DNA from 2 places in the Mycobacterium kokjensenii genome. Region 1 is predicted to be linked to the other one. Evidence: riboswitches for the same ligand, from Rfam matches in the RefSeq annotation. Region 1 holds a riboswitch; the other holds the start of a gene.

What was found. Region 1 has a riboswitch for cobalamin ahead of RCP38_RS14545 (magnesium chelatase subunit D family protein). Riboswitches for the same ligand answer to the same signal wherever they lie in the genome.
Region 2: it holds a riboswitch for cobalamin, as region 1 does, so the genes downstream of both, metE (5-methyltetrahydropteroyltriglutamate--homocysteine S-methyltransferase) here and RCP38_RS14545 (magnesium chelatase subunit D family protein) in region 1, are expected to answer to the same signal.

The regions. Positions count from the first base shown of each region.
Region 1 is NZ_OY726394.1:3,097,430-3,101,838, forward strand. It holds gene cbiE (precorrin-6y C5,15-methyltransferase (decarboxylating) subunit CbiE) at 1-890, opposite strand, end outside; gene RCP38_RS14540 (dienelactone hydrolase family protein) at 905-1,702, opposite strand; cobalamin riboswitch at 1,726-1,874, shown strand; gene RCP38_RS14545 (magnesium chelatase subunit D family protein) at 1,895-3,886, shown strand; gene cobO (cob(I)yrinic acid a,c-diamide adenosyltransferase) at 3,886-4,409, shown strand, end outside.
Region 2 is NZ_OY726394.1:1,086,440-1,090,848, forward strand. It holds gene RCP38_RS05135 (mycobacterial-type methylenetetrahydrofolate reductase) at 1-74, opposite strand, end outside; gene metE (5-methyltetrahydropteroyltriglutamate--homocysteine S-methyltransferase) at 165-2,459, opposite strand; cobalamin riboswitch at 2,592-2,795, opposite strand; gene RCP38_RS05145 (SDR family oxidoreductase) at 2,863-3,513, opposite strand; gene RCP38_RS05150 (thiolase family protein) at 3,617-4,409, shown strand, end outside.

The sequences.
Region 1 (4,409 bases):
ACCCCGAGATGGCGGGCGTTGGCCGAGATCCGTTGGGCTCTGGTCTCATTCGCTTCGACGGCGACGGCACGGCAGGACGGGTGCGCGCGCATCCATTCGATGCCGACCGAGCCGGCGCCGGCGCCGACGTCCCACAGCAGCTGCCCGGGCGCCGGGGCCAGCCGGGACAGCGCGGATGCGCGCAGGTCGCGTTTGGTGAGCTGCCCGTCGTGGTCGAAGGCGTCATCGGGCAACCCGGCGGACCAGCCGTGGGCCGGCGGGCCGACCAGGTCCAGCGCGACGATGTTGAGCCGCGGGACGGCACCGGTGAAGTCAGCCGCCGTGGTGTCCAACCGGGATTCGGCCGCACTGCCCAGGTCGGCCAGCACCGTCAACCGGCTCGCCCCGTAGCCGCGCTCGGTCAGCAGTGCGGCCAGACGCCCCGGGGTGGTCTCGTCCGAGGACAACACCAGCACCCGCCGGTTGGGTGCCAGTTCGCGCAGCACCGCATGCACGTCACGGCCCACGACGCTGACCACCGACACCGATTCCGCGGGCCAGCCCAGCCGGGCGCGGGCCAGGGTCACCGAGGAGACCGCCGGCACCACCGTCACCCGGTCGGCTCCCAGCAGCCCGATCAGCGTGCTGCCGATACCGCTGAGCAGTGGATCCCCCGACGCCAGCGCCACGATCCGCCGCCCGGCCAGTTCCTCGAACAGCGCGGGCAGCCCGGCGTGCAGCGGAGTCGGCCAACTCAGCCGCCGCTGGCCGTCCGCCGCCGGCAGCAGACCCAGTTGGCGGGGCGCGCCGATCACGACGTCGGCGCCGGCCACCAGGTCGCGGGACGGCTCGGGAAGCCCGGCCCAGCCGTCGGCACCGATTCCGACGACGGTGACGCGTGCGGCGGGCATGGCCGGAATCGTAGCTAGCTCAGCCGTTCGGTGAGGAACTGCACCACCCGCTTGCGGGCCTCGTAGGCGGGGTGGCCGTCGACCTCGCGGACCTGGTCGGTGAGCACCGAGTGCGCCATCCGGGACAAGCCGTCGGGGTTGCCCGGCGAGGAGTCGATCTCGATCACCTCGAAGGCGTCCCCGAGGCGCGCCTTCAGCGTGGCGAAGCGGTCGCCGGGGGCCATCTTGTCCTCGCTGAACCGCAGGCCGAGCGCGCACAGGCCGTCGTTGGCGACCCGATCGGCGATCACCCCCATCTCGACCTCGGAGAACCCGGGGTCGCGGCGCTGTTTGAGCGTCAGCGGTAGCGGCACCGACGGTTGGCTGAGCACCGGGGCCAGCACGGCGTCGTCGACCGCGGCGGCCAGTGCGAAGCCGCCGGTGAAGCACTGCCCGATCACCCCGACGCCCTTGCCGGGGGTCTTCTCGTTGAGGTCGCGGGCCAGTGCGCGCAGGAACTGGGTGACCGGACGCTGCTTGTCGGTGGCGAACGCGGCGAATTCCCGGGTCACGCAGGCGCGCGCGATCGTGGTCAATGCATAGCCGGGCGTGATCGCCTTACCGGCGGTCCCGAACAGCGACGGGATCACCACGGTGAACCCGTTCTCCACCAGGTGATTTCCCAGCGCCAGCACGCCGGGGTGTGCGCCGGGGATCTCCGGGATCACCACCACGCCCGGACCCTGCCCCTTGCGGTACACGTCGTGGGTGAAACCGCCGCCGGTGAACGACTCGGCGACCCATCCGGTCAGGTCTGCTACAGGTGCACTCACAGCTCAGGTGTCCTTTCGGTCGGGCGGGGCCAACAGCGCTGAGTGTTAGGGTATCGGCGCGAAGTGCCAGGGAAGTCGGTGCGACTCCGACGCAGGCCCGCTACGGTGTTCCGCGGCGCGCTGCATGCGTGCTCCGGTCAGTCCGAATACCGGCTTCGCGTTGCCAACACCGGCATCACGAGCGGAGCCTCCATGCAACAGCTGTATCCCTTCCCCGCCGTCCTCGGTGGTGATCCGGACGCCCCGGACGGCCTCGACGACATGGCGCTGGCGCTTGTCCTGAGCGCGATCTCCCCCGGTATCGGCGGGGTGCTGATCCGCGGCGAGAAGGGCACCGCCAAGTCGACGCTGGTACGGGCACTCGCCCAAGTGCTGCCGCCCATCGACGTGGTGGCCGGCGACCGGTTCTCCTCCGATCCCGCCGAAGCCCACCCGTTCTCCCCCGACGGCCCGTTCCCCGCCGATGCGGCCGTCGAGACCCGCCCGGTTCGGCTGGTGGAGTTGCCGGTCGGTGCCACCGAGGACCGGGTGGTGGGGTCCATCCATCTGGAGCGGGCCCTGAGCGCCGGCGCCGTCGACTTCGAGCCGGGACTGTTGGCCCGCGCCCACCGCGGCATCCTCTACGTCGACGAGGTGAACCTGCTCGCCGACCACCTGGTGGACCTGCTGCTCGACGCGGCCGCGATGGGCCGGCTGACGGTGGAACGCGACTCGGTCTCGGTGACCCATGCCGCCCGATTCGTGATCGTCGGGACGATGAATCCCGAGGAAGGCGAGCTGCGCCCGCAGTTGCTCGACCGGTTCGGGCTGACCGTCGAGGTCTCGGCGCCGCGCGATCCGCTGGTGCGAGCCGAGGCGGTGCGCCGCCGCCTGGCGTTCGACGCCGACCCGCAGGGCTTCGCCGCGACCTACGCCGCCGCCGAAGAGCGGCTGCGGGATCGGATCCGCACCGCTCAGGAGGTGCTGCCGCAGGTGGCGCTCACCGATGCCGCCCTGGTCAAGATCGGTGAGATCTGCGCGGCGTTCGACGTGGACGGCCTGCGCGGCGACATCGTGTGTGCCCGTACCGCGGTCGCCCATGCCGCTTGGCAGGGCCGCGATGCGGTCACCCTCGAGGACCTGCGGGTTGCGGCGCGGCTGGCCCTGCCGCACCGGCGGCGCCGCAAGCCGTTCGACGCCCCGGGCCTCGACGAGAACGAACTCGACGAGTTGCTGCCGCCGGAGGATTGCGGTCCGGTGCCCGATCCCGATCCCGATCCGGATCCCGAGGGGCCGCCCGACGGGCCGCCGGAGGGTGGCGACGGTGCTCCGCCGCCGGCCGAGCAGCGTGGCCCGACTCCGTCTCAGCCCGGGGCGACATCGACAACTGCCGCCGACTCCCCTTACCGAGCACGGCTTTTCGCCGTCGAAGGCGTCGGCGAGGGACACGCCGGCCGGCGCAGCCGGGCCCGCACCAGTTCCGGGCGCCGGGTTGGCGCCACCCCGTTCGGCACCGCCGGGGGCCTGCACCTGTTCGAGACGCTGCGGGCCGCGGCACCGCACCAGGGTGCCCGGGGCCGCGTGGGGGGCCGGATGCTCCTGCAGGCCGGCGATCTGCGCCGCGCCGTCCGGGAGGGTCGCGAGGCCAACCTGGTGCTGTTCGTCGTGGACACCTCCGGTTCGATGGCCGCCGTCGAGCGGATGCGGCACGTCAAGACCGCCATCCTGTCGTTGCTGCTGGACGCCTACCGGCGCCGCGACCGGGTGGCGGTGGTGACGTTCCGGGATACCGGGGCGGAGTCGGTGTTGCCCCCGACCGGCTCGGTGGAGATCGCCGCCGTCCGACTCGATGAGTTGCCCGCCGGCGGCCGCACCCCGCTGGCCGAGGGCCTGGCCGAAGCCGCCGATGTGATCCGGCGGGAACGGCTGCGCGACCCGGCGTGCCGTCCACTGCTGGTGGTGTTGACCGACGGCCGGGCCACCGCCGGAGCCGACGCCGTGGGGCGGTCGCACCGGGCGGCCGATCAACTTGCCCGGCAGGGTGTTTCGGCAGTCGTGGTGGATTGCGAGAACGGCCGGATGCGGCTCGGGTTGGCGGGCACGCTGGCCGAGCACCTGCGGGCCGAATACGTTCCGCTGCCGCAGGTCAGTGCCGAAGCGTTGACCGACGTCGTCCGCGATGCCACCGGAAGAGGAGCCGCCTGATGCCGCAGGGACAACCGTTGACGGTGCCCGATGACAACCTGACCACCCGGCAGCGCCGCAACCGGCCGCTGCTGATGGTGCACACCGGCGACGGCAAGGGGAAGTCGACCGCCGCGTTCGGGCTGGCGCTGCGCGGCTGGAACCAGGGCTTTCGGATCGGGGTCTTCCAGTTCGTGAAGTCCGCGAAGTGGCGGGTCGGCGAGCAGAGCGTGCTGGAGCGCCTGGGCGCCCTGCACACCGAGACCGGTGAGGGCGGGCCGGTGGAATGGCACAAGATGGGATCCGGCTGGTCGTGGAGCCGCAAAGCCGGCGACGTCGAGGACCACGCCGGTGACGCCGCCGAAGGCTGGGCCCAGATCAAACAACGCCTGGCCGACCAGACCCATGATCTGTATGTCCTCGACGAGTTCACCTACCCCATCAACTGGGGCTGGGTGGACATCGACGACGTGGTGCAGACCCTGACCAACCGGCCCGGCCACCAGCACGTCGTCATCACCGGCCGACGGGCCGATCCGCGGCT
Region 2 (4,409 bases), 2.0 Mb from region 1:
TCGTCGCGGGCGTACTGGGCTCCGCGATCGGTGTTGGGCGGTACCAGTTCCAGTGCGATGGTGTTCAGGGCCACCAGAAACCTCCGATTCGTTGGCGCGCCGAACGTGCACCCACTGCGACATCGGGACGACTTTTTCGCAGTGGGCGCACGTTCGGCGGTGGGTCAGGACGACAGGCCGGCGCGCGCTTCCCTGGCGGCTTCGACCAGATTGGTCAGCGACGCGGTCACCTCGTCGGTCTTGCGGGTCTTGAGGCCGCAGTCCGGGTTGACCCAGAGGCGTTGCGCGGGAACGGCATCCAGTGCCTCCCGCAACGACGCCGTCATCTCCGCGGTGGACGGCACCCGCGGCGAGTGGATGTCGTAGACGCCCGGGCCCACCCCGTTGGAGAACCCGATCGCGTTGAGGTCGTCGAGCACCTCCATGTGCGAGCGGGCCGCTTCGATCGAGGTGACGTCGGCGTCCAGGTCGGCGATCGCCCCGATCACCTCACCGAACTCCGAATAGCACAGGTGGGTGTGGATCTGCGTCGCGTTCGACACCCCCGAGGTGGACATCCGGAACGAACCGACCGCCCAGTCCAGATAGGCCGCCTTGTCGGCGTCGCGCACCGGGAGCAGCTCCCGCAGTGCGGGCTCGTCGACCTGGATCACCGCGATACCGGCGGCTTCCAGATCCACCGTCTCCTCGCGGATCGCCAGCGCCACCTGGTAGGCGGTGTCGGCCAGCGGTTGGTCGTCACGGACGAACGACCAGGCCAGGATGGTGACCGGGCCGGTGAGCATGCCTTTGACCGGCTTGTCGGTCAGCGACTGGGCATAGGTGGCCCACTGGACGGTCATCGGGTGCGGGCGGGTGACGTCACCGAACAGCACCGGCGGGCGCACGCACCGGCTGCCGTAGGACTGCACCCAGCCGTTCGCGGTGGCGAAGAAGCCATCGAGCTGCTCGGCGAAGTACTGCACCATGTCGTTGCGCTCCGGCTCGCCGTGCACCAGCACGTCGAGGCCGAGGTCCTCCTGCAGCTTGACGACGGCGGCGACTTCGGCCTTCATCTGCTCGGTGTACGCCGCCTCGTCGATCTCGCCGGCCACCAGTGCGGCGCGGGCCTTGCGGATCTGCACCGTCTGCGGGAACGAACCGATGGTGGTGGTCGGCAGCGGCGGCAGGTGCAGCCGCTCGTCCTGTGCGGCGCGCCGCTCCTCGGCCGAACCGCGTTGGACACCCGCCCGCGCTATCTCGGCGATCTGTGCGCGCAACGCGGTGTTGTTCAGCCGCGGATCGGACGTGCGGGAGGCGATCGCCGCGTCGGAGGCGGCGACGGCGTCGGCGACGGCTTCGCGGCCCTCCCGCAGCGCTCGGGCCAGGACGGCCACCTCGGTCACCTTCTCGGCGCCGAACGCCAGCCAGCTGCGCAGCGCGTCGTCCAGGCCGGTCTCGGGTTCCAGCGAGTAGGGCACGTGCAGCGTTGAGCACGATGTGGAAACTGCCACGGCGGCCGCACTTCCCGCCGCCGCCGCCAGCTTGTCCAGCGCGGCCCGCAGGTCGGTGCGCCAGATATTGCGGCCGTCGACGACACCGGCGACCAGCGTCTTGGACGACAGCTCCGGCACCGACCCGAGAGCGGCGGCCAGGTCACGCGGGCCGTAGACCAGGTCGACGCCGATCGCCTCGACCGGGGTGCGGGCCAGGGCCGGAAGCCCGGCACCCGGGTCGCCGAAATAGGTGGCCACGAAGATCGACGGTCGCTCGCTCAGCCCGCCCAGGCGGTGATAGACCCGCTCGGCCAGCGCCGGGGCGTCGGCGCAGATGTCGGTCACCAGCACCGGCTCGTCGATCTGCACCCACTGCGCGCCGGCCTTGGCCAGCCTGCCCAGCAGGTCGGCGTAGACCTCGGTGAGCTCGTCGAGCCGGGAGATCGGCGCGGCCGCACCGTCGACGGCCTTGCTCAACAGCAGGAACGTCACCGGCCCGATGATCACCGGGCGCGCCACGTTCCCGCCGAAGCCCTGCTCGGTGGCCTCGGCGAGTTCGGTGAGCACCTTGGCCGGGTTCAGCGCAAACGTGGTGTCCGGGCCGATCTCGGGAACGATGTAGTGGTAGTTGGTGTCGAACCACTTCGTCATCTCCAGCGGCGCGATCTCGGCGTTGCCCCGGGCCGCGGCGAAATAGCGGTCCAACTCGTCGGCGACGCCGGACACCCGAGCCGGGAGAGCCCCCAGCAGTACCGCGGTGTCGAGCATCTGGTCGTAGTAGGAGAACGTGTTCACCGGCACCGAGTCCAGCCCGGCGGCGGTCAACTGCGCCCAGGTGTCGCGGCGCAGGCCGGCGGCGACGTCGGCGAGTTCGTCCCGGCCGATGCGACCGGCCCAGTAGCGTTCGGTGGCGCGCTTGAGTTCGCGGTTGGGGCCGATTCTCGGTGAGCCGAGGACGGTGGCGGTAAAGGGTTGAGCGGTCACGACGTGATCCTTTTTTCAGAGGGTGGGCCAACGCCAGCAGTCGCCCAGCTGATCCGGTCCCGTGCCTATATAAAGCACCATAACCCTCAAAACCAGACGCCTATTCCGCGAGGCGTTGATCCGCCGGACGCGGCGCGCCCGGCACAACAGGCAGGTATTCGGACTCGCAGGCGCGCACCGAGGTGCTCCTAATGGCCGTCGCTTCCCAGTCGGTGGGTCAACCCGTGACCAGTGCTTATGACGGCGGTCGTTCCTGCATACCGCTGCGGGACAGTCCCGGATTCTCACCGGGTTCCCTCTTGCGCGCCGCGGAAAACCGGCTGGGAAATCCACGGCGCGCTCGATGCCGAGGCCGCCCGGAGGTGGCAACGGCAGACCAGTTGCGTTATCGAGGCTACCCGGCTCAGCCCGCGCGCAGGGCCTGCGGGATCGGGGTCGGGCCGTCGTTGAACTCGATGGTGCGGCCGATGGTCGCATCATCCGACAGGCATGCGGCGACCACCTGCGCGACGTTGGCCCGCGACACCTCGCCTTTGCCGGTTCCCGGGCCGACGGCGATCCGCCCGGTCGCCGCCTTGAGCGTGAGCCGGCTCGGTCCCAGCACCGTCCAGTCCAGATCGGTGGCCCGCAGGTGGGCGTCGGCCGCGGCCTTGGCCTGGGCGTAGGGGAAGAACGAATTTCCCTCCGGGACACCGTGATCGGGGCCGGCGCCGAAATAGGAGACCATCACGAAACGGCGCACGCCGGCCTTCGCGGCGGCGTCGACGCAGCGGATGGCGGCGTCGCGGTCGACGGCATAGGTGCGGGCCGGGTTGCCGCCGCCGGCGCCGGCGGAGAACACCACCGCGTCGTGGCCGGCCAGCAGCCCGGCGAGTGCGTCGGTGTCGAGTTGCTCGATGTCGGCGACCAGTGGTTCGGCTCCGGTGGCCGCGACCTCCTCGGCGTGGTCGGGGTTACGGAAGACCGACCTGGCCTGGTTGCCGGTTTCGGTCAAGATCGGGGCGAGCAGCAGGGCGACCTTGCCGTGGCCGCCGACGATCACGATCCGTGCCATGGGTTCGACGGTACGCACCGATCCTGGAGTGACCCCCCTTGACACCCGTCGAGAGCGTCGGTCGACAATCGAGGCAAGAACCCCGAACCTTAAGGAGCACCCCATGGCTGAAGCCGTCATCGTCGAAGCGGTGCGCGCGCCCGTCGGCAAGCGCAACGGTGGACTGTCCGGGGTGCACCCGGCGGAACTGTCCGCCCAGGTGCTCAACGGGCTGGTCGAGCGGGCGGGCGTGGACCCGGCGCTGGTCGACGACGTGATCTGGGGCTGTGTCATGCAGGCCGGCGAGCAGGCCCTCGACATCGGCCGCACCGCCGTGCTCAGCGCGGGCTGGCCGGAGACCGTGCCCGCGGTGACCGTGGACCGCCAGTGCGGATCGAGCCAGCAGTCGGTGCACTTCGCCGCCGCCGGCGTGATCGCCGGGCACTACGACGTCGTCGTCGCCGGCGGTGTGGAGTCGATGTCGCGCACCCCGATGGGCTCCTCGCTGGCCAACGGCGGGCGCCCCTACGGGGAATCCTTCAAGGCCCGCTACAGCCAGACCCCCAACCAGGGCATCGGTGCGGAGATGATGGCCGAGAAGTGGGGCCTGTCCCGTACCGCGCTGGATGAGTTCGCGCTGGCCTCGCACGAGAAGGCCGCCTCGGCACAGGATGCCGGTGCCTTCAAGGACGAGATCGTCTCGATCAAGGACGCCGAGGGCAATCTGGTGAGCGAGGACGAGGGCATCCGTCGCGGCACCACGCTGGAGAAGATGGGCCAGCTCAAGCCGGCCTTCAAAGAGGACGGCGTGATCCACGCCGGTAACTCCAGCCAGATCTCCGACGGCTCGGCGGCGCTGCTGTTCATGTCGGCGGCCAAGGCGCGTGAGCTGGGACTGACCCCGATCGCCCGGGTGC